4 regions of the Paenibacillus sp. FSL H3-0302 genome follow, and region 1 is predicted to be linked to each of the others. Evidence: riboswitches for the same ligand, from Rfam matches in the RefSeq annotation. Region 1 holds a riboswitch; each other region holds the start of a gene.
What was found. A riboswitch is a leader RNA that binds a small molecule or an ion and turns the genes downstream of it on or off. The one in region 1 is predicted to bind cyclic di-AMP.
Positions count from the first base shown of each region.

Region 2: another riboswitch for cyclic di-AMP. It lies ahead of MHH50_RS00540 (C40 family peptidase); the one in region 1 lies ahead of MHH50_RS16550 (APC family permease).
Region 3: another riboswitch for cyclic di-AMP. It lies ahead of MHH50_RS11120 (KamA family radical SAM protein); the one in region 1 lies ahead of MHH50_RS16550 (APC family permease).
Region 4: another riboswitch for cyclic di-AMP. It lies ahead of MHH50_RS00190 (3D domain-containing protein); the one in region 1 lies ahead of MHH50_RS16550 (APC family permease).

Region 1 covers NZ_CP150284.1:3,740,122-3,748,117, reverse strand. Annotated here, with positions in the region: gene MHH50_RS16560 (DsbA family protein) at 163-879, shown strand; gene MHH50_RS16555 (disulfide oxidoreductase) at 876-1,340, shown strand; cyclic di-AMP (ydaO/yuaA leader) riboswitch at 1,535-1,694, shown strand; gene MHH50_RS16550 (APC family permease) at 1,819-3,636, shown strand; gene MHH50_RS16545 (iron-hydroxamate ABC transporter substrate-binding protein) at 3,840-4,847, shown strand; gene MHH50_RS16540 (iron ABC transporter permease) at 5,068-6,123, shown strand; gene MHH50_RS16535 (iron ABC transporter permease) at 6,123-7,157, shown strand; gene MHH50_RS16530 (ABC transporter ATP-binding protein) at 7,213-7,996, shown strand, end outside.
Region 2 covers NZ_CP150284.1:108,486-116,481, forward strand. Annotated here, with positions in the region: gene MHH50_RS00500 (ATP-binding protein) at 1-244, shown strand, start outside; gene rluF (23S rRNA pseudouridine(2604) synthase RluF) at 234-935, shown strand; gene motB (flagellar motor protein MotB) at 1,049-1,864, opposite strand; gene motA (flagellar motor stator protein MotA) at 1,848-2,648, opposite strand; gene MHH50_RS00520 (hypothetical protein) at 2,855-3,148, shown strand; gene MHH50_RS00525 (4a-hydroxytetrahydrobiopterin dehydratase) at 3,377-3,664, shown strand; gene MHH50_RS00530 (cytochrome c) at 3,746-4,102, opposite strand; gene MHH50_RS00535 (GNAT family N-acetyltransferase) at 4,230-4,715, opposite strand; gene MHH50_RS00540 (C40 family peptidase) at 4,905-5,357, opposite strand; cyclic di-AMP (ydaO/yuaA leader) riboswitch at 5,402-5,544, opposite strand; gene MHH50_RS00545 (C40 family peptidase) at 5,907-6,335, opposite strand; cyclic di-AMP (ydaO/yuaA leader) riboswitch at 6,393-6,531, opposite strand; gene MHH50_RS00550 (hypothetical protein) at 6,750-7,580, opposite strand; gene MHH50_RS00555 (M1 family metallopeptidase) at 7,592-7,996, opposite strand, start outside.
Region 3 covers NZ_CP150284.1:2,551,622-2,559,617, forward strand. Annotated here, with positions in the region: gene MHH50_RS11115 (YafY family protein) at 1-460, opposite strand, end outside; gene MHH50_RS11120 (KamA family radical SAM protein) at 594-1,763, opposite strand; cyclic di-AMP (ydaO/yuaA leader) riboswitch at 1,903-2,044, opposite strand; gene MHH50_RS11125 (AraC family transcriptional regulator) at 2,093-3,760, opposite strand; gene MHH50_RS11130 (ABC transporter substrate-binding protein) at 3,900-4,925, opposite strand; gene MHH50_RS11135 (HAD family hydrolase) at 5,452-6,114, shown strand; gene MHH50_RS11140 (mannitol-1-phosphate 5-dehydrogenase) at 6,157-7,362, shown strand; gene MHH50_RS11145 (alpha-L-fucosidase) at 7,454-7,996, opposite strand, start outside.
Region 4 covers NZ_CP150284.1:39,369-47,364, forward strand. Annotated here, with positions in the region: gene MHH50_RS00175 (AbrB/MazE/SpoVT family DNA-binding domain-containing protein) at 1-130, opposite strand, end outside; gene MHH50_RS00180 (HD domain-containing protein) at 426-1,709, shown strand; gene MHH50_RS00185 (TatD family hydrolase) at 1,761-2,531, shown strand; cyclic di-AMP (ydaO/yuaA leader) riboswitch at 2,730-2,959, shown strand; gene MHH50_RS00190 (3D domain-containing protein) at 3,245-4,411, shown strand; gene rnmV (ribonuclease M5) at 4,588-5,139, shown strand; gene rsmA (16S rRNA (adenine(1518)-N(6)/adenine(1519)-N(6))-dimethyltransferase RsmA) at 5,136-6,020, shown strand; gene yabG (sporulation peptidase YabG) at 6,185-7,087, shown strand; gene MHH50_RS00210 (Veg family protein) at 7,364-7,639, shown strand; gene MHH50_RS00215 (small, acid-soluble spore protein, alpha/beta type) at 7,783-7,959, shown strand.

The DNA.
Region 1 (7,996 bases):
CTCCTTTTGGAGTTACGCTGTTTTTTTTGACCATACTGTTTGCCAAAAAGAGATTAATAATTATATAATTTTAAATGTATATGATAAAAACTACATTAGTCCCTAGAGGACAGAAAGGAATTCTCCTTGAGTAAACCTAAAAAAAGTCCAAATGTTCCCCAGTTGAGCAAACAAGAGAAACGACGGGTAGAACAGGAGCAACAGAAGCAGAAAACGAGAATTTTAGTTATTAGTTCAATAGCTGTAGTAGTTATCATTTTTGTTGGATTGTTTATGTTAGCTTCGAAAGATGCAGCAAAGAATGTCTCTACAGGAGAACCGGTAGAATTCAATTACAGTGAGCTACCTAGGATTGGTAATGAGGATGCACCTGTTAAGCTTGTTGAATTTGGTGATTTCAAATGTCCAGCTTGTTCCCAATTTGCTGGCTCCATGAAACCGAAAATTGTTCAAGATTTTGTCAACGAGGGAAAAGCAGCTCTTTACTTTGTAAATATGGCTTTTGTTGGTCCTGACTCTGAGACAGCTTCACTAGCTGCATTGTCTGTATACCATCAGAATAAGGATGAATTCTGGAAGTTCTATGATGCTGTGTATGCGCAGCAAGGGGATGAGAGCGTGGAATGGGCCACTGAGGATTTCTTGGTAAGCCTTGCTGAAAAAGAGAAATTAGCGATCGATTATGATCTGTTGCGTAAAGACATCCAAGAGAAAACTTATGCAGATGAGCTGAAGAAAGACATTCAGTTGGCAACTGACGCAGGCGTGACAACTACGCCTTCGCTCTACATTAATGGAGTGAAAACGGCTGAACCTTTCGATATTGAAGCGATTACATCTGAAATTAACACCGCCGCAAAAGCAGTGGAGGCAAAGTGACAAAATTCCTATCTTTTTGCAAGCGTAACTGCCTCTATCTGGCCTGGTTCGTCTCTTTGGTTGCTGTAGCTGGTAGCTTGTATTTAAGTGAAGTCTTGAAGTATGAACCTTGTAAGCTTTGCTGGTTTCAGCGGATTTTTATGTATCCGCAGTTATTTTTATTGGGAATTGCCACTTTCCGTGGAGATAAGCGCATCATTCCTTATGTGCTTCCATTAAGTTTGATTGGTGGCAGTATCTCAATCTATCATTATGCGGAACAGAAGATTCCAGCGTTAAGTAAAGTTCTACCTTGTACAGTTGGTGTTCCTTGTAATAAAGATTACTTGAACTACTTCGGATTTATAACGATTCCTTTGTTAGCTTTAATAGCGTTTGCTCTAATAAGTCTCCTTCTTTGGTATGGACGTAGGGAAGAAGAAGTGATTGAAGTAGATGCTGAGGAGAGCTTAGGATTTTAGTTTTTACTTTGGAAGGTACAAAAAAGCTGAAAAGGTATTAAAATCACGGGCTAGAGGGATAATTGAAGATAATGAAAGAGAGCATCCAATAAGACGCTATATTTGAGCTTATTGGATGTTTTTTCATTCTTTTTTCATTTTTTTCAACGCTTTACTGTAGGCACTTTGTAGACTAATATTAGACCTTGTGAGAAGTTGAATATGCGCTGAATTTTCTTAGGAAAAACGGGGGAACCAAACTTGGCATTCATGCCAATGGGGTGAATCGGAACCGGGTCGAACAGACCTCTACCGTAGGGCTATAACCACAGCCCGAATCCGCCAGCTAACCTCGTAAGCAAGGTGGGAAAATGACCATGCATAAGCATGCGGATCATTTCCGTATGCTTATTTTTGTGTCTGCATTTATGAAATCCACCGATGAAAACAGCGCACGGAAATTCCGTTTCAGCTCCCAAAGAAAGGAACTGTATCCACCATGGTAAGCAAGGTAAAACGACTATTGATCGGACGTCCGATGAAGTCGAATGAACTCGATCATGAAAAGTTATCCAAGGTTAAAGCACTGGCTGTTCTGTCTTCTGATGCGCTCTCGTCTGTAGCCTACGGAACGGAACAAATTCTGATTGTACTAGTGGCTGCCGGGTTTACTGCCATCTGGTATTCCCTGCCAATTGCATTAGCCGTATTGGGCCTGCTGGCCATCCTGATTTTATCCTATCGGCAGACGATTTTTGCTTATCCGCAAGGAGGCGGAGCTTATATCGTAGCCAAGAGTAATCTTGGTATTCCGACAGGGCTGCTCGCTGGGGGTTCATTATTGGTGGATTACATTCTTACCGTAGCGGTTAGTGCCTCGGCAGGGACGGATGCGATCACATCGGCTTTTCCAAGTCTTCATAATCATACTGTTCTCATCGCTGTATCTGTTATCGTTTTATTAACAATCATTAATCTTCGCGGAGTGACTGAATCGGCTTCATTTATCGCAATTCCAGTGTATTTGTTTGTGGTTTCGATTGTTGTTCTGATTATCTCCGGTATCGTTAAATATGCAATGGGTGGCGCGCATGCGAATGTTCCTGAAATAGGCAGCGCCGTATCTAATGTAAGTTTGTTTCTACTATTAAAAGCGTTTAGCTCTGGTTGTTCAGCCCTAACGGGGGTTGAGGCCGTATCTAATGCGATCCCAAACTTTAAAGCACCCGCTGAGAAGAATGCAGCCAAGACGCTAATGATCATGGGACTTATCCTTGGCTTTATGTTTACCGGAATCACTGTGCTGGCGTATTGGTATGGGATTGTGCCAGATGAAAAGGCTACGGTTGTCTCTCAGATCGCTGAATCGACCTTTGGCCGTGGCGGATTGTACTTTTTCATTCAAGGGATTACAGCAGTGATTTTGTTCTTGGCAGCTAATACAGCATATTCAGCGTTTCCGCTGCTTGCCTTTATGTTTGCAAAAGATAAATATCTGCCACATGCATTTATGGTCCGTGGTGACCGCCTTGGCTTCTCAAACGGCATTATTTTTCTAGGAGTTATGTCTATCATACTTGTGACTGCATTCCATGGGAATACGGAAGGTTTGATTCCACTATATGCGGTAGGCGTGTTCATTCCTTTTACCTTATCCCAACTGGGGATGATGGTGCATTGGATCAAAACAAGACCCGCTGGATGGGTGAAAAGATTTGTAGTAAATACCATCGGTATGCTGACTACATTGACGATTACGCTTATATTTATCATTACTAAATTCTCGAGCGTATGGATGGCATTCATTTTCTTACCTGCTGTAATGTTCGTGTTCCACCGTATTCATAAGCACTATTTGAACACTGCGGATCAACTGCGTATATGTCCGGCTACGGATAAACCTGTAATTAAAGGAAGTACTGTAGTTGTTCCTGTAGCAGGGGTTACACGTGCTGTATTACATTCCATCAGCTATGCGAAGTCTCTAACAGATAATGTTGTTGCTGTGTATGTAGGCTTTGATGAAGAAGACATTCATAAGATGGAGCAACGGTGGGAGGAATGGAATCCAGGTGTACGCCTGATTGTACTTCGTTCCAGATATCGTAGTATCATTCGTCCGTTAGTGAAGTTTATCGATACGGTAGAGTGGAAGACCGCTGCGACGGATCACATCACGATTCTGATTCCACAGTTTATTACCAAACATTGGTGGCAAGCCGTGCTTCATAATCAGACCAGCTTTTTAATCCGCTCGTATCTAATGAATCAAAAGGACGTTGTAGTAGCGACTGTCCCGTATCATTTAAATAAATAAGTAGAAGATTAAAGATGAGGTTATATCCGGAACGTTCGGAATATAACCTCTTTTGTATTTTATATGAAGGAAATTGTTGCAAATCCACAGAATTTGAAATTTATATGTTGACACAGAGAATGAGAATCAATATCATTTAAAAGTGAAGCAGAGGTAAAGGTCACCTTTGAATATCAAAGCAGTTACATATAGGAGGGTTTTTAATGTTTTGGCTTAACAGAAAAAGATCAGGAAGCATGAAAGTGACGATGAGCGGACTAATAGTGATGACGCTAATACTTTCCGCTTGTGGTAATAATAATGCTGAAAGCTCATCAAATGCAGGAACAGCGCCTACAACAGCGCCTACAGCAGAATCTACAGAGGCACCTGCTGCACCTAAGACGTTAACAGATGCAATGGGTCATAAAGTAACGATTCCGGCTAATCCACAGCGCGTTCTGGGTTCATATTTGGAAGACTCTTTGGTAACTCTGGGTGTAACTCCAGTAGCTCAATGGTCAGTTACAAATGGCGTTCAGGATTATCTGGCCACTGAATTGAAGGATGTTCCTACAATTAGTTACGACCTTCCGTTAGAGGCTGTAACCAGCTTTGCTCCGGATCTTATTATCATCCCATCGGAGTCTTCTGTTCAGAACGGGATTTACGATCAGTTGAATAAGATTGCACCCACTTATGTAATTGGGGATGAACTAAATCAAGATTGGCGCAAATCGTTGCTCAAGATGGGTGAGATTTTGAACAAAACCCCTGAAGCAGAAAAAGCCATCAAAGATTATGATGTTAAAGCAGCGGCTGCGAAAGAACAGCTTACAGGAGCTATTGGACAAGAGTCCGCGGCGATTCTATGGTTGGTGCAAAAAAACTTCTATATTGTAGACGAAACCCGCAGCAGTGGAGCTGTATTATATACAGACCTTGGCGTAACGCTGCCTAACTTAGTAACAGAGATCCCAGTAGGAACAAGAGCAACTTGGAATCCGATCTCACTAGAGAAGCTTTCTGAGCTGACCGCAGATCATATTTTCCTTGTAAATAGTGATAAGACTGAGGGTTCGGAGATTCTAGATAGTGCAATCTGGAAGGGCATCCCAGCTGTAAAAGCTGGAAATGTGCATGAAATGAGCTCAACAAGCAGTTGGCTTTACAGTGGGGCGAACGCTGGCAGCAAAATCATTGACGATGTGCTAAAAAGTCTTGTGAAATAAAAGTCGTAATTCACCATGAATGAGACTGATCATTTCGGTGGGGAAGGGCGTGCAGATCAAGTATCTCGGGATACAAAGATCTGCACCATTTTTTTATAAACCAATCCCATAGTACGGAAAAATCGTTCCTGCAATTGTACAACATAAATATTTTTGCGATAATGAGAATGATTGTTGTTATCATATAAACCATTGTAACTATTGAATAAGGAGACGACTCATGGTTTCACCCTCAGATTTCGCAAATCGTATTAAAAATGAACCCAAAAAAGCTCTACATACCCGACCGGCAGCTGCCATTGGTATTCTTATTTTTGGACTTGCTGCCATTGCCTTCGGATTGGCACTTTCGGTCTCAGTGGGTGCGGCAGATATCAAGTTAGCTACGGTATGGGAAGCTATATTTCATTTCAATCCAGATTTACAAAAACATCAGGTGATTAGAGAACTGCGATTTCCACGTGCTATTGCTGGCGCCTTAGTCGGTGCTTGCTTCGCAGTAGCAGGGGCTATCATGCAGGGGATGACAAGAAACCCGCTTGCGGATTCAGGGCTGTTAGGTTTGAATGCAGGAGCAGGGGTAGCGCTGGCCATAGTATTTGCTTTTGCACCCTCACTCTCATTCACTTCACTAATGTTGTATTGCTTTATCGGTGCCGCTGTGGCCTCTTTTATCGTATTCGGAATCGGTTCGCTTTCTTTTAATGGCCTGACCCCCTTGCGATTGACATTAGCAGGTTCGGCAGTTAGTGCTTTATTGGTTGCTATTAGTCAGGGAGTAGCTATTCTTTTCAACTTATCTCAGGACATAGCCTTCTGGTTAGCTGGTGGGATGGGTGGAGCTAGCTGGACTCAGATCAAGATTATATTCCCTTGGGTGGCCGTAGCCTTAATTGCAGCGATGATGTTATCACGATCCGTCACATTGCTCAGCTTAGGAAGAGAAGTTGCGGTTGGTCTGGGGCAGCGGACAAGGTTAGTTCAATTGGCATGTATGATTGTTGTGGTTATCTTAGCTGGAAGTGCGGTTTCAACGGTTGGCCCGATTGCTTTTATAGGACTAATTATTCCACATGTTACACGTTATTTCGTTGGAGTGGACTACCGCTGGATTATCCCTTGCTCGGCAGTTCTAGGGAGCTTATTGATTATCTTTGCAGATATTGCCGCAAGAATGATAAATGCACCTTATGAGACACCGCTAGGAGCTTTAATTGCCATCATCGGCGTACCGTTCTTTATTTATTTAGCGAGTAAGCGGAAGGGGGAGCTGTAATGCCCAAATTAACCCTTACTCCAGATGAAAAAGAACGCCGCACACGCGCCTTAACGGTGTTAGTGCTCCTTGCTATACTGATCGTCGTTGTGTTTATAGTCAGTATGAATACAGGGTTTATGCGTCTATCCCCACTAGAGGTATTACATACACTCATGGGTGATGGAACACATCAGCAAAAGCTTATTTTATTTGATTTCAGATTACCCCGCATCGTAATTTCATTGTTAGTTGGAGCGGGCTTTGCAGTATCGGGCTGTATTCTACAAAGTCTCGCACGTAATGCACTCGCAGAACCGGCTACGCTGGGCATAAGTGCTGGTGCAGGTTTTGCGGTAATCATTTTTATCTCGTTTTTTCCGGCTACAACAGCAGCTCCGGTATTTGTCTTGCCTCTCCTAGCGCTTGGTGGGGCTGGCCTGACCGCAGCTTTAATCTATATTCTTGCCTACCGGAAGGCAGATGGTCTGTCTCCTACAAGGCTGATCCTTATCGGGATTGCGGTCGCTGCAGGAATCAATGCTTGCCAGCTTGTAATGGCACTTAGGCTTGATCCTAATAATTATCAATTTGTAGCTACTTGGATCGCCGGGAAAATATGGGGTGGGGATTGGAGATTCGTCCTTGCTTTGCTGCCTTGGATCGCGATTCTGTTACCGTTCGCCTTCTATAAAGCCCGGGTTCTAAATGTATTGAATCTAGGGGACCATACTTCATTAGGTCTAGGAATGCGTGTGGAGAAGGAACGTATTCTCCTTCTGGTAACAGCCGTAGCGCTTGCCGGCTCCTGCGTCGCGGTAAGCGGAGGTATTGGCTTCGTCGGCCTGATAGCACCACATCTGGCTCGCAGGCTGGTGGGACCCCGTCATCAGGTGTTATTACCTGCTAGTGCTTTGACAGGGGCGCTTCTTATGATTACCGCTGATACCATTGGTAGATGGGTATTGCAACCTGCCGAAGTTCCTACTGGCATTGTGGTTGCGATTATTGGCGCACCTTACTTTTTATATTTACTCGCCAAGTCGAAAGCGTAAATTAGTTCATACTTAGGAGCATAGCTCCATAAAACTTTTAAGGGAGTTGTAGATCATGTCAGAACGTTTGAATACAGAAGAATTAAGTATTGGGTATGCTGAGGCTACTATAGTTAAGGGATTGAACTTGTCTATCCCTACGGGGAAAATCACCGCACTAGTGGGCGCTAACGGCTCCGGTAAATCTACAATCCTCAAAACGATGGCCCGGATTATGAAGCCGAAGAGTGGCACCGTAATGCTGGACGGCAAATCGATCCATAACTTTTCAACTAAAGAGGTTGCTCGTCAGCTAGCGATTCTACCGCAGAACCCAACGGCTCCTGACGGTCTGACGGTATCTGAGCTGGTCAGCTACGGTCGTTTCCCTCATCAAAAAGGATTTGGCACGATGACTGCAGAGGATCGCAACATCATCTCCAACGCCATCTCTGTTACGGGCATGGAATCTTTTCATGATCGCCCTATTGACCGTCTCTCTGGTGGACAACGTCAACGCGCTTGGATCGCTATGGCGTTGGCTCAAGAAACAGATATTTTATTCCTTGACGAGCCTACAACGTTCCTAGATATGGCGCATCAGCTCGAAGTTCTTCAACTTTTGCAAAAGCTGAATGAGGAAGAAGGCCGTACCATTATCATGGTCGTGCATGATTTGAATCATGCTACTCGTTATGCGCAGCATATGGTAGCGATTAAGTCCGGTACTGTGGTTAGCGAAGGCTCACCTACTGAGGTTATGACACCAGATGTATTGCGGGAAGTGTTTGGAATTGAAGCGGATATCGTTCCGGATCCACGTACGGGTGTGCCACTGTGTCTTCCTTACGAGCTTGCTG
Region 2 (7,996 bases), 3.3 Mb from region 1:
TGAAGGGATTCCAGAGGACGTGCTGCCTAAGCTGGGTGAACCGTTCTTCACGAATAAGGAATCGGGGACTGGTCTTGGGTTAATGATTAGCCAGCGTATTATTCAGGCTCATAAGGGTCATTTGGAAATACAAAGTGAAGTTGGCCGGGGGACAACCGTTATGATTAAGCTGCCTGCAGCTGGAGGGGTTACACCTTGGCTCAACATTAAGGATGAACGGAGTGAAGAACAACGTGAGAATTAATAAATTCATCAGTGAGACAGGGTACTGTTCACGCCGAGAAGCAGACAAGCTTGTGGATGCCGGCAGAGTGACGATCAACGGAGAGCCTGCTGTGCTGGGCAGTCAGGCTGTTCCGGGCGATGATGTGCGAATAGATGGTATAGCGCTTGAAACCTCGAGCCAGACGGTCTACATTGCTCTAAACAAGCCGGTTGGGATTACATCAACCACAGAACAGCATATCAAGGGGAATATTGTCGATTTTGTAGGTCATCATGAGCGTATATTCCCGATTGGTCGTCTCGATAAGGATTCGGAAGGATTAATCTTGCTTACTAATGATGGTGATATCGTTAATAAAATTTTGCGGGCGGAAGGCCGGCATGAAAAAGAATATGTGGTTACCGTGGACAGACCCATTACGCCTTCATTTATTACCGGCATGTCGAGCGGTGTGAAAATATTAGGTGAGAAGACGCTGCCCTGTGAGGTCACGCGTATTACGGAGCGTGTCTTCCGTATTATTTTGACAGAGGGCAAAAATCGCCAGATTCGTCGTATGTGCAGCGCTTTTGGCTATGAGGTTCGAAAGCTGCAACGCATTCGGATTATGAATATTCGCCTGGGGGCATTGCAAACGGGAGAATGGCGGGAGCTGTCTGCTGATGAGAAGAAAGAGCTTGGAGCTACGCTGAACTACGAGTTACTGTAGGAATGTTATTACAATGTTACAGGTCCATATAGAATGTAGTACTCGCAACAAAAAAAGAGCTGTCCGGGGTCTAAGACCTTTGGACAGCTCTTTTTATTACCTTACGAAATCACTTATTCAGCAGAGGGAACAATCCCTGTAAACTCTTTGGATTCTTGATATTTGCGAATAATGGAAACCTCTACCCGGCGATTCTTGCTTCGGCCGGTAGCTGTGTCATTATCCGAAATAGGATGATACTCGCCGTATCCAATCGCACTAAATTTGCGCGGATTTAGATTCGTGTTCTGCAGCAAAATCTTCATGAACTGAAGTGCCCGATCCGCACTCAGATCCCAGTTGGATGAATAGTTGCTATTGGAAATCGGAATATCGTCGGTGTGCCCTTGCACTACTACATCATAATCCGGGAATTGCTGCAGCATCGTTGAGATGGATTTAGCTAATTGCCGCGAATCATCCTTAACAATGGCTTGGCCAGAGGCGAACAATGCGTTATCACTGATCGTAATCATTAGCTGAGATTGATTAAGCTTCGTACTGAGCAGATCAGTTAGGCCGTTGCTCTTAATATATTGATCGAATTGTTTCTTAAGCTTCTCTAAATCCTCTTGTTCCTTTTGTCGTAGCTTTGCCATTTCTGCTTCTTCAGCTTTCTTGGAAGTAGAGCTACCCATCTTATCATTTTTCCCCAGATCTTCTTGAGTTTTACTAGGCATTGCTGCCCGCTCTTCAAGAATGCCTGTACCGCCATTAAGTGCGGAACTGAAGGCTTGACTCATCTCTTCAAATTTCTTGGCATCCGTTGCGCTCATAGAATACATAACGATGAACAGAGCCACCAGAAGAGTCATGAGGTCGGAATAAGGTAACAGCCACGATTCATCGGCATGTTCTTCATGCTCTTCGTGTCTAGTCTTTTTGCTCACCTGATCCACCGTCCTTCTCATTTAACTTAACGCGTTGCGAAGGTGTTAGGAATACAGCAAGCTTCTGATTGATGGCAATAGTAGATACACCGGACTGTATGGACAAAAGACCTTCGACCATCATCATTCGAACTTCGATTTCTTGTTTGGAGAGACGTTTCAGCTTATTAGCAATAGGATGCCATAATACGTAACCTGTAAAGATACCAAGCAAAGTGGCGATGAAGGCAGCCCCGATTGCCGCAGCCAATTTGTTCATATCACTCATATCAGCCAGAGCGGCGATGAGGCCGATAACCGCCCCGAGCACCCCAAGGGTAGGAGCATACATACCTGCCTGTGAGAAAATGAGCGCTCCTGCTTTATGTCTATCCTCTGTGGCGTGGATATCCTCCATGAGGACATCGCGGACAAAATCCTGATCATTTCCATCAATGATCATCCGCATGCCATTCCTGAGGAAGTTATCTTCTATTTCATCGACCTTTGATTCTAGAGCCAACAGACCTTCACGCCGTGTGATAGAAGCCCATTCCATGAACATAGTGATTAATTCGGGTTTACTGATTAATTTCTTTTTGATAAAAATCATTTTGAACAGACTTGGAATCTTTTTGACCTCGTTGAAAGGAAAGGCCATGAAAATAGACGCTGCCGTACCCACCAAGATAATAACGTAAGCAGCGGGTGTGGCCAAAGCATGAAGTGGAGCGTGCTTGAGGATCATGCCCCAGATTACAGCAACCAAACCAAAAATTAAACCAATTATTGTTGAAATTTCCATTTTGCACCTCGTCCGTGAGATTTAAGATGTGTTCCGACAATGCCGCGTATATCATCCTTGAAACAGCGGCAGGGCACTCTGTGCGAAACCGAATTAACGTATATTCTTATTTATCGACATCATTCGGTTTTTTGTGAAGTCATTTTTTCGGCTATAATGGATAAGGTAAGTAATTATTCATCTGTGAAGAAAACGGAGTGATATACGTGGGTGTAAAGCATGGTAGAGATTACGGTGAAATTCTAACAGATTTGACCGAAGCCGTCGGACGAATTTCCGATGGATATTTATTTTTTGAGATGGATCCGGACGAGTGGCAGGAACTACCCCAAGAATCAAAGCTGGAGGTATGGGAAGCATTGGCTGAGGATCTTTTCTTCGCGCTGGGTAATGAACCTATGATTGAAGTGGGGAGCGGCGTAATTATTTACGATAAGGACACGCATCGCATTAATATTTTAGTTGGCGAAGAGGATTTGGCTTCAGTGGTTTTGATTTAGGCAGAGGAGACGTCTGGACGTAATTTGCCCGTAGTTAGTAGCCCGTGTTAAAATTGATAAAGCCGAGTTATAATCGCTGGGATTTGTGAATACATTAAATCGAAAATATCGCCTTTATCCTGGCACATCCCTTGGACCTCAGAAGCTAAGGGATGTTTTGTTTAACGCCTAAGTCATGTAAAGGGAACTGCGCACTTTACTGCAATTTTTTGTAAGGGAGGAAACGAATTGTTATTTACGGAAGAGGAACTGCGTGAGGAGATCACCAAGCTGGAGGGGTGGAAGCTGGATAATAATGTTATGGTGCGAAAATATATGTTCAGCCAATATATGAAGGGCATTGCGTTCGTTGATGAAGTAGCCACGATTTCAGAAGCCTTCGATCATCATCCACATATTACGATTGATTATAAAACAGTTACCCTGCGACTTGAATCTAATGAAGAAGATGGGATTACGGCTCTAGATCTTCGAGCGGCGCATGAATTTAATGAAGCCTTTGAAAAAAATCATTAGTTTAGCCAAAATCATAAAATAAACGCCCGTGCATAGATAGTCACCTATCTCATACACGGGCGTTTTTAGTTGCTTGATGGGTTACTTTTTCTCTGAGAGCCAGAGTGCGACGTTGGCGATCTCTTCAGGGGCTAGCTTCTCCTTAAAGGAAGGCATTTGACCACGTCCTTTGGTGACGATGCTGTAGATTTCCTCAGCGTCATGCTGGCCGCCTTCATTCTGAAGACTTGGTCCAACTCCACCTTGAAGCTGATCGCCGTGACAGGTGATACAGCTGGCTTTCACGGTTGCTTCTGCCTTTGCTGCGTCCAGTTGAACTACCGGCATCGTGGGCTTATTTTCTTCCGCTACCTCTTCTTTACCCGGAAGTGTAAACATGAGTACTACCGCAAAGGCACAGGCGGCAAAAAACAAACCGCTCATGATCCATTTCTGCATCCCAATTCGTCCCTTCTATGTAAGCTGCTCCCTACATTATAGCTTATGGTGAAGCGTTATCATAGGGTTTGTGACAAAAAAATGAACGAGAATACAATCATTCTTATGAAATATCTGGTATTTAATATCATTTATCATAGACCATGCAATAAAAAGGTTTGTCTCCTGTAGGTGTGCGGCGTTCATACGTATCTGTAATCGTAAATCCACATTTTTGATAAGTTCGAATGGCGCGTTGGTTCCAGGTCAGGACTTCTAGATCTATCTCTCGATCAGGATAACGACTCAAGGCTGTCTGGACGATGGCATCTACGAATAGTTTGCCTAAACCATGGCCGCATAGATCGGGGCGCATCCCAACTCCTAAACGGACGACTCCTTCCATCGGGAACAACTGTGCGAATCCGCACAAAACCTCTTGTTCATTTAATATGGAGATATATTGTTCCTCCCGGAGCTGCGGATCGCCAAACTCGATGCCAAGAGCCTGCATCTGCTCCCACGGCATCCAGCCATAAATATTATATGGGGGCGTATAGCTCCACTTACAAATAGCTTCTCCGTGAATTGCCTCCATAGGAACAACATGAAAAGTTACCGAGGGATTTATCATAAAGTCAACGATCTCCTTTCACGAGGACATTGCTATATTACTAATTATATACAAAATGGGGGAGGTTCGACTCAGAAACTTTATATGAGAGGAATGTTTTACAAATTATGAGAGGGGTAAATAAGTAATAAGACAAAAAAACAAGCTCTCCTCCAAGAGTTACCTTGGAAAAGAGCCTATGTACGTTACTTATTGAACATCATCATTGTCTTCCGATTCAGCAGCAACCGATTGGTAAGCGTCTGTGCTCATAATGCGCTTAGCACCAACGTAGCGTTTCACGTAGTAGCTATCACTCAGAGAGCTAATCGTAACACCGCGTGAGGTAGAAGCGTGTGCGAACTTACCTTCACCGACATAAATGCCGACATGGGAGACACCTTTGCCACTTGTATTGAAGAATACAAGATCTCCGGCTCTTATATCATCACGGGAGATTGCTGTGCCCATTTGATATTGGGAACCTGATTGGTGTGGAAGGTTAATGCCAATCTTATCAAACACATACATTGTAAATCCGGAGCAATCAAATCCGTTAGTGGATATACCGCCGGATACGTATTTAGTACCGATGGCCTTGTCAATCACTTTATCCATTTTGGAATCTGCGAAAGCGCTTCCTGCTCCGATGGTGAGGATGATGGAAAAGCTTAGTACTGCTGCTGCTAACTTCTTCTTCAAAAGTGTATACCCCTTCCAAATGCCTACGAGGTTAGCTTAAGGGTTCGGTTGAAGGTCCCCTATGACCCCTCTATATAATGGAGGTCAATTCACCCAAAGTTGGTTCCCCCGTTTTCCTAATAGTTAGGAAACTCGGCTCATACTGTTGATTAGGATTAGCTTGTAATCAATACATGACAAAACCTTTGTAAATAACAACTTAATGATTACAAAAATGTTACTAAAATCTCACTGCGCTAATTGTAACAAACAGAAAGCCGCTTGGCAATCGTTTTTAACATATTAATGCAGAAAAATTGGCATTTTTACGGTAGAAAGGCATATGTAAGCGTTAATAATGACCTAATTTTTAATATAATTGCAATTTTTATCAAATAAACGTGTTTCAATTGGGCTCTATTAGTGTAAAAATATATTATGGAAAAAAGAAAAACCCGAATTTGATTACGGGAATAATCAGATTCAGGTTCATATAGTTGTAATTATGAGGTTATAGTTGTGAGGAAGGTTTCAATCGAAGGCTACAGCTTGATAAGCTGAAGTACTCATTACTCTTTTAGCGCCAACATAACGATTGGCCCAGTAGGCCTGACTGAGTGAAGTGATGGTCACTCCACGCGAAGAGGACGATTGTGCGAATTTTCCGTTTCCAACATAAATGCCGACATGGGATACTCCATTGCCAAGTGTGTTAAAGAACACTAGATCACCAGAACGCAGATTGCTTTTGGATACAGCAGTTCCAACGCTATATTGAGCTTTTGATGTACGAGGTAAAGTAAGACCCACATTCTTGAATACATATTTTGTAAATCCAGAGCAATCAAATCCGGCAGTGCTTGTACCTCCGGTTTTATAGGCAACTCCAATAGTCTTTGAGATTACAGTGTCCATCTTAGAGTCGGCAAAGGCGCTTCCTCCACCAATAGATAATGCCATTACAAGTCCTAGCGCCGCAGCGACGCATTTTTTTCTTAAATTATGTCTTTTCAAAAGATGTACTCCTTCCAAGGCCTGCGAGGTTAGCTTAAGGGTTCGGTAGAAGATTCCCTATGATCCCTGTAAAGCGAGATCAATTCACCCAAAATATGGTTCCCCCACTTCCCGGTGCAAAGGAATTAGGCGTGTTAAGCACCAAGAGAATGACGTTTCGACAGTTACACTTACGATAAATACATTTAGTTATGTAGGAATCGTTTCAATTGATTACAAAATTGTTACTAATAGCACAGGACTTATTGTAACAGAGCTTTTATGATTTTGCAAATACTCTTAAGTTATCCGTAATGAGAAAAAGTCCCAGCTCCTGAATACAGGAATTGGGACCTTTTTATTATGTCAAATAAGGTTAATTTATTGTGGAAATGCTTTGCTACACCATAGATGATATTGTGCAGAGATTCCCCACATTTTTAAGAGCGTAGAAGGTAGTGGTGAGATTTGCCGTATTATAAGTGCCGGCAGGCCGGGACAGAACAGACCCGTCAGTCCGCACACTAGCAGTAAGAGCAAGCCTCCCGCACCAAGTACAATGGAAACACCTATAGCAGGAATCAGTGACCGCAAGCAGATGAACAGTGAGGAGAACATTCCTGTACCGCCGGTGTAACCAAACTGCATATATAGAAGAAACAGGCGCACGATAAAAATATATATAAGCCATGCCAATACGTATGGTACTAAATGAAGTAACAAAGTGTAGTTAAACAAAGAGGATAAGAACAGCCCGTACATTTTTGGAGCAAGCCAGTAAAGCGGCAGCAGGGTCAGCACCCATTCGATTAGGCTAAAGACTAAGACAGGTAGTCCATAGATCTTCATGCCGGGGAAAAAGAACAGCCCGCGCTCGCCCTTTCGCTCCTGGTGCAGCTCATGCAGCAATCCTGCCCTTATGAAAGGAGAAAGCAGAAGTCGCAAGACAACAAGTCCTAGAAGCATCCATAACCAAGTGCGTATCGTAGGGTCAGTATTCAAGCTGAACTGTCCCTCGATATAATACAACAGTCTGCCCATACCGCTGCCGCCGGCGTCTTTATCTGGATAGCGCAGTAGAATTGGAATAATAGCAGATCGGATGAAACCATACATAAAGTAGCCCCAGAGCAGTCGGTAGATGAAGAGCAGAATTAAAATATAAAATTGCTCCTTCATGCTTTGCCAGCCGCGGGTTATCGATGTTCTCACAATCATTCACCTCACCAGACAAGAGTTCCGAGCACGGTTTCAAGTAGTTTAGTTACACTTAACGTCCAGCGAGAGAGCGTCTTGGGCTCTATTTCCGCCAGCCTAAAGTTGTTTAAATGTTTGCTCTCCAATAAGATGGAATGCTCAGGGTCAATCTCAGCAGAGAGAAGAGGCTTATCGCTTAACAATTGAAACGTAGTCTCTGCTCCTTCACCGTTCCAGACCCGCTGCACCGAAGAGCTGTCGGCGAATGTGAATTTCACGGGAACATCAACGTAATGGCTCCCTTTATTTGAAATCTTCACTAATGATTCGTAGCTTTGAGCATCGCCGTTGTTATTTTTTTTAAAAGTAATCGTATCTACTGAGAAGTCAGGCGCACCATCACCATAAATGTAATCATCGAAATAGGCCTG
Region 3 (7,996 bases), 1.2 Mb from region 1:
TATGTTCATTTTTTACACTGATGTAATCAAAACGGACAACATTTCGTTCCGCTATAGCCGCACGTAAAAGAGGAAGTGCGTCAGGATCCGTACGCCGGGTTTCAAGATCCACCGCGAGACTAGAGGTCTGTGGCTCCGTTCCAATCGTTTGCAGCCGTTCAATGGTTCCTTGCGTATGTTCATCTTCAAACACGGAAGAAAGACTGTTCAGTACAGTAATCAGAGAAGTGATATCATACGAACGGAGCAGGCTTTTATCCATTTTATATCCGTCCATGATGCCATATCCACCTTTAGTACCCTGATACGATACGACCGGGATGCCAGCGGCACAAATCACATCGATATCTCTATAGATTGTTCGCTGGGAAACCTGAAACTCTTCAGCCAGCTTGGAGGCAGATAAAACTTCGTGGTTCAATAGCTTGTAGATCATAGAAATCAATCGTTCCAATTTCATGTGTGCATTCCCACCCATTAGTCCATTTCGTGTTACAGCGTGATTATATCATAGATTTTTTCGGGCTAATTTTGGGAGGGAGGAGTTTTGTTGTTGGTGATGAAGAAATATCCTATGACAGAGTCGATTAAATCTATTTACAGATTAAATCCGCAGGCTCGCCTGATAAATCATTAACAGAAATAATAGCATCGTTTTTTTTCACAGGTGGGGTCCAATATTGCTCATTCCCAGGCAGGTCATCGAACCATTCGGCGTCCTTTGGACAATCTAGAATCATAAATTTTCCGTATTCCTGATCTCTGGATTGATGGTATTTGAGATAGGCTTTTCCGTTATCAATGGCGAGAATTTCTATTTTTCCTGAGGTGTGGCTCATGGATAAGCGTACTCTTTTGCCAAGTCCTGAGGTTCTGGCTTTGGCTTCTTCTACAATTTGATAGACTTGCTCGAGCGGTAATACGAAATCCCGGTTTCCGGCTACGGGCCGGTTCACAAAGAAGTAGTAGGGTGTAACGCCAGCCCATGAAAGCCGGTCCAGTAGTTCCCCTAAAATAACGGGATCATCGTTGATGCCTTTGAGGATGGGGGTCTGATTTACGACAATTGCCCCTGCGTTGTGGAGAGCTTTAAATGCTTTTTTGGCTTCAGGTGTGATTTCACGAGGATGATTGATGTGCGCCATAACATAGATTCGTTTGTCTTCGGTAGAGTAAGTACGAATCAGCTCCAGCAGTTCTTCGTCTTCAGAGATCCGCATCGGATTAAATACGGGAATTTTGGAACCCAGTCTAATGATCTTAACATGCTCAATGCTTCTTAGATTTTCAATAATGGATCTTAGCTTCGGTGTGGAGAGAATTAAACTGTCCCCGCCCGTAAGAAGTACGTTGTTAATCTCCGGATTATTTGCGATATACTCCAAGCCTGGAGAGACATCAGCCATCGCCTCTTTCACGTCATTTCGGAACAGACGCTTACGGAAACAGTAGCGGCAATAAGCCCCGCAGACCTCGGATACAATCAGTAGTGCAGTTGTTCTATACTTGTGCTGACAACCAGGTACCACATAATTCGTGTCCTCATCGGAGGCGTCCCAGCGCCCATACTCCAGCAGTTCACCTTCGTTAGGAATAACCAGCTTACGGATGGGATCATTTGGATCATCCCAGTTAATCAAAGACAGATAGTAGTCATTTACACGAAAAACAAATTTGTCCGTAATTTCTTTCAGATTCTCTTTTTCCAGCTCAGACAACATAGCTATTTTGTTAATATCCGTGAAGTACTTTACCTTTTGCACGTACATCTCTCCTTTGTCTCGTAGTGTGAGAAATGAGGGAGCCTTAGTGTCAAAGGCCAATCTACTGCCAGCAGGGTCCAAAAAAGCACAAAAAGAGACCCTTAGCAAGGGTCTCTGGTTATGTAAATAACATGAAAAGCAGACCCATCCACTGCTGACGAGGTTAGCTGACGGACTCGGGTAAGATGGTACCCTACATTCTAATGCTCAATGATTCGCCCCAATTAACTGGTTCCCCCGCTTTTCAACTGTAAAAGTTGGAAATTAAGCGTAGATAAAGTATACCCTATCAAGTTTTGAAAAGTCAAAAGAGAATCCTAGATTCACTTTCAATTGCTAGCGCTACTTCCGCCGAGTAGTTTAGGCAACAGCGTTAGCAGCTTCTCCCGGGTTAACGCATCACTAGAGTTCCATTTGCTTCCGTCGAGCAGATAAACATGTCCCTGACGTACTGCCGGGAGATTGTTCCAAAGTGAACTGTCTAGTAATCGTTCCATCGCAGCTCGCGAGTCTTTGCGTTCCGGAATGAACATGAAGATATGATCTCCGGCGTAGGCAGGCAGTCGTGTTGGATCAACTTCGGCGAACCCTAACTCTTCGTCCAATATGGCCTGGATCTCTTCAGTCGGTTGTAATCCACATGGGGCATAAAGCGCAGTGGAGAATCCGGACATTCCCATAGCATACAGATGATCTCCATGATCATAGACCAAAGCAGAGGCGGTTTCTCCAACTTGGAGGGTTGTCGTGTAAAGCTGCTGCCACATGGCAGCGTTTTTGATTGTGAATGACTCCAGCCATGCTTCGGCTTCGCGCTGTTTACCTAGCCAACTGCCTAGTGTCCGCATTCGTTTGTCGAGAGATGCAAATGAATCAAAGGTGAGTGTCGGAGCGATACCAGAAACTGCTCTGTAGGCTCTTTCATCACTATTTGCCAAAATGATCAAATCTGGGTTTAGGGAAGCGGTCAACTGCGGGTCCAGTGGAAACCCGACGTTGGCGAGCTTCTTAAGCCGATGTTTATAGACGCTGTTCCGGGCGAACGCTTCATCTCCACCGATAGGCTTTACGCCTAACGCGAGAAGGTCGCCAAGTGTTTCGCCATGATAGACAATACGTTTCGCTCGCTCTGGAATCTCCACCTCATGACCCGTCCAATCCTTGACGGTAAGCTTACGACCTTTCTGATGTGCATATTGTCCGGGTGTAACTCCGGTTTTTTGCCGAAAGCGGCGGCTGAAATAGTATTCGTCCGAGAAGCCGACCAGTCTGGCGATTTCCCGCAGTGGTTCAGTCGATTCCTGCAGGAATCGTTTGGAATGATTAATGCGCAGATCCGTCAGGTATTCAAGCGGCTTTTTACCCGTAAGCTGCTGAAAGATCGGTGTATATTGCCAGATTGATATTCCCGCCAGTTCAGCTAACTGCTTCACGGTGATACTCTCTGTATAATGCTCCTGAATGAATGTTATGGTCTTTTCTACGGATTCCGTAGGACTTGGCAGGTGTTTGGAAGGGTAATTATGCTCAAAAAGTAGCAGCAGCAATTCTTGGAATTTTAATTGTCGCTTGAATTGTTGTACATCATCGGTGTTATTCCTGTTCATGAGCAGGTCTTCGACTAGTCGGATTACCTTGGTGAACGGGTGCACAATTAACTCCCGTCTGCCGGAAAGCAGCTCTCCAGAATATCGTTTAGGATGCTCGGTTGTATAAATTGCTGTAAAGGTGATGAGGTAATAATACAACGTCAGCTCCTGGTTGTCCGTACTATAGGAGATTCCAGGAGATAGTAGATAACATTTATCCGTACTTAGTATCACGCTTTGATCATCGAGGTTCAATTGTCCGTTCCCTCCAGTAAATATGAGAAGGGTATAGTCCTGGGTTGTACGCGTTATAGAGCTTGAATCGGCAGCTTGAATCATCAGTTCGGCCTCGTTTAGCTGAAATAGCAGAGAGTGGAGTGGGGGGCAGGACGATGATGTATGCAGCATGGGTTCAGCCTCCGTTCATTTGGTGAGAATGATTATCAATGAATTCATTGTATATAAAAAAAAGAAGCATATCAACAGCTGTTGACATGCTTCTTGCAGTTTTTTATCAGCCTTGAGTTAAACTCTTCATCACAGAAGGTTATTTCATATTCAATAGCTGTGGAATTTCCCCAAGCAGCCATTCTCTTGTTGTCGCATCACTTGAAGTCTTCATGATGTCTTGTGTATAGACATATCCGTTCTTGACGGCAGGAAGGCTCTTCCAGATAGGGCTCTTTAATAGATTCTCTGTGGATTGTTTTGCTTCTTCTGCCACTGGAGTCAAGAGGAATATCCGGTCTCCGGCATATTCTTTCAGGACTTCCATGGATACTTCCTGGAACCCTTTACCTTCATCAAGGATTTTCTGAATAGCTGGAGTTGCCTTGAAGCCATTCTCCCCATAGAGTACCTGGGAAAGTCCGGTTGCTGCCATTATAAACAGTCTGTCTCCTGGATAATAAGTGAAGACCGCAGCCGTTTCGCCCTCTTTCATGCCTGCGGATTTCAATTGCTTCCACATGTTCTCTTCAGCGGTTTTATACTGCGCAAGCCATGCTTCTGCTTCAGTCGTTTTCCCAACAATTCCACCAATGTCCAGCATACGTTCCTGGAGTGGGGCAAAGGTATCAAATATTATAGTGGGTGCAATTTTGGAGAGCTGTTCGAAATCAGCTTCATCTGTGCCCGCATAGATGATCAGGTCAGGCTGAAGCTCCAATGTTTTTTCCAGATTGATAGGGAAGCCTACATCCTCCACACCTTGTAATTGATCTTCAAAAACCTGGCCTTCACCCATAGAAAGAGGATAACCTACCGCCTGCACACCAAGTGCGAGCAAATCGCCATAAGTTTCTCCAGAATAGATAATTCGCTGCGGATTCACCGGAATCTCTACAGTATGCCCTATGTAATCTGTATAGGAACGAGTAGTCGCTGCTGCTTCATCTGTACTGCTATCTGAGGGTTCTGCTGAAGGTACTGCGGTTGCAGCGGAAGAGTTCCCGGTTGCGTTTGCCGTACTATTGGCAGAGGATTGTTCCTTTGAGTTTCCGCACGCTAGTAGCAATGTACTCAGCAAAAATAGTACACATACCACAGCGAAGGACTGTCGTACCTTGTTCATATCTTATTGCCTCCCTATTATATGTAACGACCACCAATAATGATAATCATTCTCGATTAAAATATATCATAAATTAAAGCCTCTTTTTACTCAATGGACAAAAAATAACCCCGTAATTTGATTTGTACAATCAAGTAAAAAGGATGTGTTTAAAATTATTTTGAATTATTTTTAGCTGCTTGGAAAAATACTCTAAATAACAGCAATCGAGAGAAAGAGAGGGAGCTTGTCTTCATAATAAACTTGGCAAAGGAATCCCTTGAAGCACATAGGATTGTGGTGTTTTTTTGAATCTGATTACTGTTATGTATTAAGATGTTCAGGTGATGCAAAAATCCAGGTTTGTCCACATTGATTGTAATCGTTATCATTACGTGGCATGTTATCTACCGTGCTTGACGTCAGTAGAAGGGCTTTGTTATGGTTTTTATAGTCAAACGCAAGCCGAAATAGCTTTTTGTAGAATATGCAGAAGGTTTTGCGTAAGATATTCTAACCAAACATAATACGAGGGAGATGGTTGATTGTGATCAAAGGAATTATTTTTGATTTTGACGGAACGATTATCGACACGGAGACTGCTTGGTACACCGCATTTAACGAGGCTTATGCAGAATATGGAGTGGATCTGACGCTTGAACAATATTCCACCTGCATCGGCACGAGCTTGAACAGTTTTAATCCTTATGAATATTTAATGACTGATCTTAAGCTAGCGATTGACAAAGAAGAGTTCAGTAAGGCTGTTAAACAGAGACACAGTAAACTTATGGAGCTTGAAACAATACGACCAGGCATTCAGCATTATCTTGATTCCGCCAAAGCAGCTGGACTGCGCGTAGGGCTGGCCTCAAGTTCTTCACTGGAATGGGTGGAAAAATATCTGAATCAATTGGGTATTCGCGAGTATTTCGAATGTGTTCGGACTGCCGACCATGTGGCAAAAGTGAAACCAGATCCCGAGCTATATAACCAAACGTTAGCTTGTCTTGGAATCACAGCTGATGAGGCGGTTGCTATCGAGGATTCACCGAATGGATCTAAGGCAGCGGCAGCAGCTGGCATCCGTTGCATTGTGACGCCTAACGAAATTACTAATTTTCTTGAATTCGATAAGCAGCACCATAAAATTGATAATCTAAGTCTTCTTGAATTTGATCATGTAGTTACTCAACGTTGCTTCGTATAGAGAAACCGAGAAACTAAGTTCAAATTAAAGGGGGATACCAAATTGAGAGCCGTACATTTTGGAGCAGGTAATATTGGCAGAGGTTTTATTGGGCCTATGTTGTCGGACTCCGGTTACAATGTTTGTTTCGTCGGAAGAAATAAGAGTAAAATTGCCCAATTGCAAAAACGTGGGCAATATCCTGTCACCCTAGCTAACAAGAACCGGGACAGCTTTATTGTTGATAATGTTACTGCAATCAATCTGAATGATACTGAGGACGTTACTAGAGCTATAGCAGAAGCTGAAATTGTGACAACTGCCGTCGGAATATCCGCTTTAAAAGATATTGCTGAGACCATTGCGCAGGGCATCGAACGAAGGCTTGAAAATAGCAGAAATCTCAACCCTCTTCATATCATTGCCTGTGAGAATGGGATTGGAAGCAGTCAGAAGTTGAAAAAATCAGTTTATCGGCATATGAAGCAATCCTTCAAGGAACTTGCCGACCGCAATGTCGCTTTTCCCAATGCGATGGTGGACCGGATTGTACCTATGCAGAAAAATACAGATTCACTTGAAATCCTCGTTGAACCCTTCAGTGAGTGGGTTATTCCCCGCAGTGGAATGATTGGTAATTACAATGAAATTAAAGGCGTCCATTATGTGGATTCGCTGGCGCCATACCTCGAACGGAAGCTATATACTGTGAATACAGGTCATTGCAGTGCAGCCTATTTTGGATACCTGGAAGGTTATACTAGCATTCAAGAAGCGATGTCTGATCCCGAAATCAGAGTTCGTGTTCACGGGGTGCTTAAGGAAACAGGGGCCTTATTGGTGCATTTATATGGCTTCAAGCCCATAGAACATGACCGGTATATAGAAAAGATGATGGAGAGATTCACTAACCCCAACTTTAACGATAAAATTACACGTGTCGCCCGCTCGCCGCTTCGCAAGCTTTCACCTAATGATCGACTCGTAAAACCGGCAATGCTTGCTCATGAACTTGGTTTTGAGACCTCACATTTAGTCTCAGCTATTGCTTCTGCACTTTATTTTGATCATGAAAAAGATCCAGAAGCCTTACAGCTTCAAGCGGACATCCGAAACCACGGGCTAAGTGAAGTCATTGCTGCACAACTAAAAATCCCCACGGAGCATCCGCTTCATGGTCGCATTATTTTGGAGTCCAACAAATTAAACGCGAGATATCCTCATAGGACTAGAATGAAGACAGTAAACGTCAGGGTACCCTACTTTTAATATAAAACGATGGTTATAAACCTATAAAAGAGTGTTCTCTGCTGGATGGGCAAGAACACTCTTTTTATAGGTTACGAAGGTCTGTAAGTCTCTAATCCAATTCAATCCGCAGAACAACCGGAGTCTCACTGCGAACCGAGGTCGTTTTTATAACCAAGGCTTCATCGGTTCTTTCCCATGCAGGTTGTTCCTCAAAACCTAAGATTTTGATCTGTTTAATCATCCCATGGAAGTGAGCAGAGTTTTCTTTAAGGGATTTGATTTGCACTATACCGTTGTTTGGATAGACAAGAACAGTAGCGTAAAGATAACTGCCTTTTACCGTAAAGCGGATATCTTCATTAGTGAAAATTTTCGTGATCCCATCTGTAAACTGACCTTCAACGATCTCTGTAGGGCCTTCCCCGAAGGTGCGCCAGTAGGTCGTATCATAGATTGCTTCACCATTCACCTTTAGCCATTCTCCGATGCCAAGCAGAATTTCCTGATCCTGAGCTGGAATGCTGCCGTCCGCTTTAGGACCTATATTCAGCAGCAAGTTGCCGTTTTTGCTTACGATATCTACTAGATCTCTGATAATTTCTACGGCAGATTTATAATCATTTTCCGGTGTATAACACCATGAATTTTTAGC
Region 4 (7,996 bases), 3.2 Mb from region 1:
TCCGTTCGCCATCAACGTAAATTTCCAGTGCGTCCTTTTCGCCAATGCCAAGTGTACGGCGTAATTCAATAGGAATAACAACCCGTCCAAGTTCGTCTACTTTTCTTACAATTCCTGTTGATTTCATCATAACAATCGTTACTCCTCTCAATGTTCCAAAAACGTCATTATTCGACATTGTTCACTGTTTTATGATACTTATAATACCAACGATTCCCAAATCAGTCAACCTTTTTTCATAGGCTGAATAAGAAAATTTCCATAAGAACTTTGAATGTCCCTATAAAAATTAAGAATTACCCTGAAAGCATTTTGTCGATTTACCAAGACCAAAAATGATACTTTTCGACAAAGTACGACATAATTACTTATTATATACTGATATTAGTTAAAATCATATTAAATTATTAGAAGGAGTTGATCTCATGAAGCAGCCGCTCACGGAAGAAAAAGTTTTCAAGGATCCCGTTCATAATTATATTCACGTACAGGATACGATTATTTGGCGACTAATTAATACAAAAGAATTTCAGCGTTTACGCCGGATTCGCCAGTTAGGTACCTCATATCTCACTTTTCATGGTGCAGAGCATAGTCGTTTTTCTCATTCTTTAGGAGTATATGAAATTACACGGAGAATCATTTCGCAATTTGAGCGCAGCGGGTATAAGGATTGGATTCCTGAAGAAAGTTTGCTTACTTTGTGTGCGGCTTTGCTGCATGATTTAGGGCATGGTCCATTTTCACATTCTATAGAAGAAGCTTTTGAAATGAACCATGAGGATTGGACCTGCCGAATTATTTTGGAGGACACGGAGATCACCGAAATATTGCGTGATGTGGAGGAAGATTTTCCTCGTAAAGTAGCCTCAGTTATCTCTAAGACATATGAGCATGAAATTGTTGTCAATTTGGTTTCCAGTCCGCTGGATGCTGATCGTATGGATTATTTGCTGCGTGATGCGTACTATACAGGTGTAAACTATGGAACCATCGATATTGATCGGATTTTGAGAATGCTTCGTCCTTATAATGGGCGGATTGTAGTAAAAGAATCAGGTATGCATGCCATTGAAGATTATTTAATGTCGCGTTATCAAATGTACTGGCAGGTATATTTTCATCCGGTGACGCGCAGCTCTGAAATTATTTTGCGTCAAATCTTCCGTAGAGCTAAAGAATTGTTCCAAGAGGAGTACAAATTTCGCTTTATGATCGCTCCGCTGGAAGATCTCTTTCGAGGAGAAGTAACAGTGAAGCAATATTTAATGCTTGATGAGGCACTGGTACAGACTGCTTTTATGCAATGGACACTTGAAGAAGATGAGTTATTAAGCGACTTGTGTACCCGTTTTATTCATCGTAAACTGTATAAATATGTAGAGATCGAGAATTTGGATACAGATATGATTACGGAAATCCGCAGCAGTTTTGCGGGAGCGGGACTTAACCCAGAATATGACTTAGAGATTGATTATCCGACAGATTTGCCTTATGATGTGTTCCGTCCAGGAGCAGCCTTCGACAATAATCAAATTTTACTGCTTGATCGCAATGAGCAATTGCGGGAAATTTCAGAGGTATCGGATATTGTGCGCTCAATAAGCGGGATTCATCGTGGCAGATATCACCTATATTTCCCACAGGATAAGCTGAAAAAAGCCCTTACACGGTTGCCCTCTTCTGTAGCAGAGATTTTTGCAAAATAATACAAATATTTATGGAACTATTGATAAAAACAACAAGGAGTGAGCTTTAAAATGTATCTGTTCGACACACATACACATTTAGATGCGCCTCAATTCGACGAGGATCGCGAGGAAGTTATAGCTCGTGCAGTAGAGGCCGGAGTTAGCAAGATGATCAATATTGGATTTAATCGGGAAACGATCCCTTCAACGATGAAGCTGGCTGAATCTTATGATTATATTTATGCAGCGGTGGGCTGGCATCCACAGGATGCGATTGATATGAAAGAGGGGGACCTCGATTGGATCGCCTCTCTTTGCAGCCATGAGAAAGTGGTGGCCATCGGAGAGATTGGGTTGGATTATTATTGGGATACCTCTCCCAAGGATGTGCAGCAGGAGGTCTTCCGCAAACAAATTGGACTAGCCCGTGAACTAAAAATGCCAATCTGTATACATGACCGTGATGCCCATGAAGATGTCGTACGGATTTTACGGGAGGAAAAAGCAAATGAAATTGGTGGCGTAATGCATTCTTTCTCAGGCAGCTGGGAAACCGCAAAAATGTGTCTAGACCTAGGATTTCATTTGTCATTTGGAGGACCGATCACGTTCAAAAATGCCAGAGTGCCTAAAGAGGTGCTTGCACAGACGCCATTGGACCGATTATTGATCGAAACAGACGCTCCATATTTGACTCCACACCCCTTCCGAGGCAAGCGAAATGAGAGTGCTCATGTGAAGTTAGTAGCAGAGGCTGCGGCTGAAATTAAAGGGTTAACATGGGAAGAATTGGCTAAAATTACGTATGCGAACGCACTGGAACGATTTGGGATTGTCTGAAAACAGGAGTAAAACGGGTGAAAAATAGAGAATGGCCGATATATTAAACTTTTTTAATATAAAAACGGCTGATTATTACAATATTTTAACCATATATTTGCGTAAACGTGGTTGAATCGTCCTTTACAACATGCATCAAAACAGGATATCATCTTTTCAGTGATGTGAGCTGTTGTTATTGTGACAGCCATTGATTCATGGATCGTCTCGCTGAGTCTCCGTATGGAGAACGGGGGAACCAATATTGAACTGCCGCATGCCTGTATCTTGAATACGACTAGGAATTGCCGCAGAACAATATTTGATTTCTTCACGTGGTCTTTGGGGTGAATTTAAGGGCAACCGCCGTGAGCGGGTGACCTGAAATAGGGCGTCTCTCTTTCGTCCGAACCCGACAGCTAACCCCGTAAGCGCAAGTAAGAGAGGCAACCTCGTGCACAAACATTCCCGCGTATTCTGACATCGGAGAAGCCACGAAAGAGTCCTCAAGAGAACTCTTTTTAGGCTTCTTTATTTTTGAATAAACTGAATGTTGCCCGCATACTGTTATATAACAGGTGTGGGAGTAGCTGTGCCGAGCAGGCGATCCATGAGCAGGAGACGCTAAGTTAATACGTGCGTATCCTGTGACAATCTCAAATAGTTTCGTCAAAGAAATTCAGTCCTCATGATATACAAATTGACGACGAGGCTATGTAAGGAGGATGGAGAGAATGGGCTTATTCCAACCAGAGGTATCCCATGATTCGCAGTCATCCAGCAGGTCTTTCGCATTACGGTGGGAGCAAGTAAATACTCGCGTACTTTTACTTGCAGGTGTGATTTCAATCGCAATCGCGCTGTTAATTCTGCTGTACGTACACGGTCAAAGTAATAAACAATTAGTTTTAGTAATAGACGGGCAAACACAGACACTTGAAACGCGAGAAGCACTTCTTGGTGATGTGTTGGAGAAAGAGCAAATTTCGCTGCAGCCGCATGATGAATTATCTTTAGGTCTGAGTGATGAAATAAAAGACGGTGACCGTGTCGTTATCAATCGTGCGCAGAAATTTAGCCTTACTGCGGACGGAGCAACAAAAACGTTATATACGACCGAAGACACTATCGGTCAAGCGATTGACAAACTGGGTATCAACCTAGAAGGCTATGATAAGATTTTTCCTTCGTTAGACACCACCATCTCTGCTGACATGGAGATTAAGATCGTTCGTATCAACAAGCAAACGGTACAGCGAACAACTAACTTACCTTTCCGTGTTATTAAGACAGCAGATCCCTCCCTTACTGTGGGAACAGTTAGAGTGGCACAGGCAGGCAAACCAGGCGTCATGGTTCAGCATATTGAAAAGATCTATCAAGACGGAGAACTGGCCTCTATGCGCATGATCGGCAAGGAAGTACAAACGGTAACAAAAGATAAGATCATTGCCGTTGGTACTAAAGCACTTCCTAAGCCTACTGTAGTTGCTAAAGCTACAACAACTTCCAAATCAAGCACTACCTCCAAAACGACTAAAGTTAGCGCTAAGACTAAGAACGTCACAAGCAAGGCTGGCGTAGACTTTGAGTACAAGAAGATGATTAAGAACGTCTCCATGACAGCTTATTCGTCAGAAGAGCCAGGGATAGGTACTAAAACTGCCTCCGGAACACGCGTAACGGAAGGTCGTACAATTGCAGTAGATCCGAATGTAATTCCTATTGGCTGGTGGGTTTATATCGATGGGCTTGGATTCCGCCGTGCAGAGGATACTGGCGGTGCCATTAAAGGCAATAAAGTGGATGTCTATTATGATTCCCTGAGCCATGCTCGTAATTTCGGCCGTAAATCACGTACCGTTTATGTGATTGGACCTGTGAAACCAGAGCTTAACTAGAACTGAAGCTTTTGCAAAAAATCCTTTGATAAGCTATAGTGATGATAACCGTTAAGGAACGCTGGATGATCATTTCGTTGATCGCAGAGCAACCGCTCATCACTTATACATTCTTTAACCAAAAGAAGAGGAGCGAATCCTCTTCTTTTTGCTTTTTTTGGAAGGAGTCAAGAAATATGATTAAGGAATTAATCGTCGTTGAAGGCAAAAGCGATACCGTAGCCATTAAGCGTGCTGTAGAAGCGGATACCATTGAGACAGGCGGCTCTGCTGTAAACCGGACTGTAATTGCTAAGATCGCGCTTGCTATGGAACGTAGAGGGGTTATTATTCTTACGGACCCGGACCATGCTGGGGAGCGAATTCGTAAAATCGTTTCAGCGAAGGTGCCGGGCTGCAAGCATGCTTTTATTCCAGAGAAGGACGCAACTCGAAAAGGGGATATCGGTGTAGAGAATGCATCGCCAGAGGCGATTCGTCATGCGCTGCGTAATGTACATACCTCTTTTGAAGGAGCACCTGCTTTGATTGGTATTGATGATCTTATGGCGGCTGGAATGCTTGTACACCCTCGGGCTGCTGAAAGACGTATGGCACTTGGTAATTTGCTTGGAATCGGATATTGTAACGGCAAACAGCTGTACAAGCGGCTGGCGATGTTTGGGATTACGCGGGAGGAATTTGCCGGGGCTCTCGCCCAAATTGATCAGGGGGGCATTACTTCATGAGTGGTAGAGAGGAAATTTCGACTCCAAAACGGACCAAAGAGATTATTCAACGTTATGGATTCAAGTTCAAGAAAAGCCTGGGACAGAATTTTTTGATTGATCAAAATATTTTGGACAAGATTGTAGACGCTGCTGGACTAGATAGCGATTCTGGGGCGCTGGAGATCGGGCCGGGAATTGGAGCGCTGACGGAGCGTCTGGCACTAACAGCGGGTGCTGTAACTGCCGTAGAGATTGACCGTAGACTGATTCCAATATTAAAAGACGTACTTTCCCCCTATCCCCATGTTAAGGTTCGTAACGATGATGTCCTCAATGTGAACTTGCAGGAAATGTTCAAGGAAGATTTCACCACTGTGAACAAGGTCAGTGTGGTTGCTAACCTGCCTTATTATGTGACTACTCCGATTCTGATGAAGCTGCTCGAAGAGAAGCTTCCCCTTGATAACATCGTTGTAATGATTCAGAAGGAGGTTGCGGAGCGTATGGCTGCATCTCCAGGTGGAAAGGAATACGGAAGTCTTAGCATTGCCGTGCAGTACTACAGCGAGCCTGAGCTCGTCTGTATCGTGCCACGTACGGTATTCATCCCTCAACCTAATGTGGAGTCTGCTGTTATCCGTCTGAAGGTTAGAGAGCATCCTCCGGTAAAGGTGGAGAGTGAGAAGCATTTCTTTGAAGTGGTTCACGCTTCTTTCACACAGCGCCGCAAGACGATTGCTAACAATCTGAAGGCTCGCTACTTCCCTGAACAAGGACGTGAGCAGCTGGAGGCTTTACTCGCAGAAGCGGGTATTGAACCGACCCGTCGCGGAGAAACACTCAGTCTTGAAGAATACGCCCGCTTAAGCGGTGTTTTGCTAGCCGCTGGAATTGAATAAGCAATAGGAAACGGTTGTTGTCTTAAGGACGACAACCGTTTCTCGTAGAAATATAAGGATGTTATTCTGGTGGAGCATTATACATTCTTATATTTTAAAAATATGTTGAGTTATGAACCAACTGAGGCCTTTGCCCATACGATGGGGTAGAGGTGGTGGTTGTAATGAATTTAGGAGACTTGGTCGTTCGCAAATCTTATGGCGGTGATTTAACATTTCGTGTAGATAATATTGTGCAGGATAGAGCCGTCATTAAAGGCACAGATTTCCGCCTGTTGGCGGATTCTCCTCTGGATGACCTGGTTCAAGTGCCTCCTACCCGAATAACGGAACGGGGACAGCAAGCACAGATCAAAGCGAAGGAATCACTGACACAGCTGCGGAAGGACCGTCAGGAGCAAAGTCAGCGGAGCGGGGGAACCCTAACAGAGGGGACATGGGCTCCACCGTCCAAGGAAGCTCCTTATTTTGAAGTGCCAGGTAAAGTACTGCATCTGGATGGCGATCCGGCATATTTGAATAAGAGCCTTAGCTTATACGAGCAGCTGCGGATTCCCGCTGAAGGGCATCATGTTCATGAATCTGCAATGGCTGATACGTTATACCGGCTGTTGCCCCGTGTACGCCCAGATATTGTAGTGATCACTGGTCATGATGGGGTACTGAAGCAACAGCATACTTACGATCTGTATAGTCTGAATAGCTATAAAAATTCGCAAAACTTTATAGCTGCTATTAGGGTAGCTAGGGAGTATGAGCGGAATTTTGATGCGTTGACTATTGTTGCCGGTGCTTGTCAATCTCATTTCGAGGCCTTACTTGGAGCTGGAGCTAATTTTGCCAGTTCACCTGGTCGAATTTTGATCCATGCTCTGGATCCCGTGTATGTAGCAGCAAAATCATCCTTTACTTCCATCAGGGATACTGTAAATCTTAGCGATGTTCTGAATAATACCATCAGCGGTAATCAGGGTATTGGTGGTGTTGAGACCCGTGGCAGCTTCCGCATCGGAATGCCGCGACTGCAGAATCTGTCGGCGCTAAAAGTGACACCATCAGCCATTTAAGCGGCAGAGATAGGTCTATGGTGTCAGGAATATAGGTAATTTGAATGGGCTGAATAGAATATCCGAAAGAAAGGGTGAGCGCTGAGCTTAACCCTTTCTTTTTTTCTTTGTAATGCCTATATTACAGATAACAAGGATATTAGTCCGGCGCTGATTTCTCGCAAAAAAATTCCGTTGACAACGAAATATGCATCAACTATAATTAATTATTTATTTGCTTTGACATTGTCCTGAAAAAGTTGTATAATGGACAAGAAAAGAGGTGGTCGTCAGGTAATGGCTAATAACGCGCTGTTGGAAATCAAACGCAGTCTTGAAGCTCACGTCGGTCATAAGATCACATTGCGTGCAAACGGAGGTCGTCGTAAAACCGTTGAACGCACAGGTGTCCTGGAAGAAACGTACCCTTCTGTATTTATTGTCAAACTGGATCAGGAGCAGCAAACTTTTAAGCGAGTCTCCTATAGCTATGCCGATATACTTACTGAATCTGTGGAAATCACAGTTTGTGAAGACGATGGGCAGATGCGGATTATGTATATTAAAGCTTAATGTTTCACGAACAGTCTCCCTTGGAGGCTGTTTTTTGTTTGCGTTTTTTGGGACAAATATTTGGTGCATGATCCGTGTGCTAAGCAAGCATACTAATTGGGCAACGGGTTAATCATTTATTTTCATAAGGGAGGAATTCCGTAATGAGCCGCAGAAAACGAGGCATGATGTCGGAGGAACTGAAGACAGAGTTAGCCAAGGAGCTGGGTTTTTATGAAACCGTGGAACGTGAGGGCTGGGGTGGAATTACAACTCAAGACGCTGGCAACATGGTGAAAAAAGCGATACAGCTTGCTGAACAGGCTGCGCGGAAATCTTAAATTTTAGGCTATAAAGTGAATATTACTGAAAAAGGGT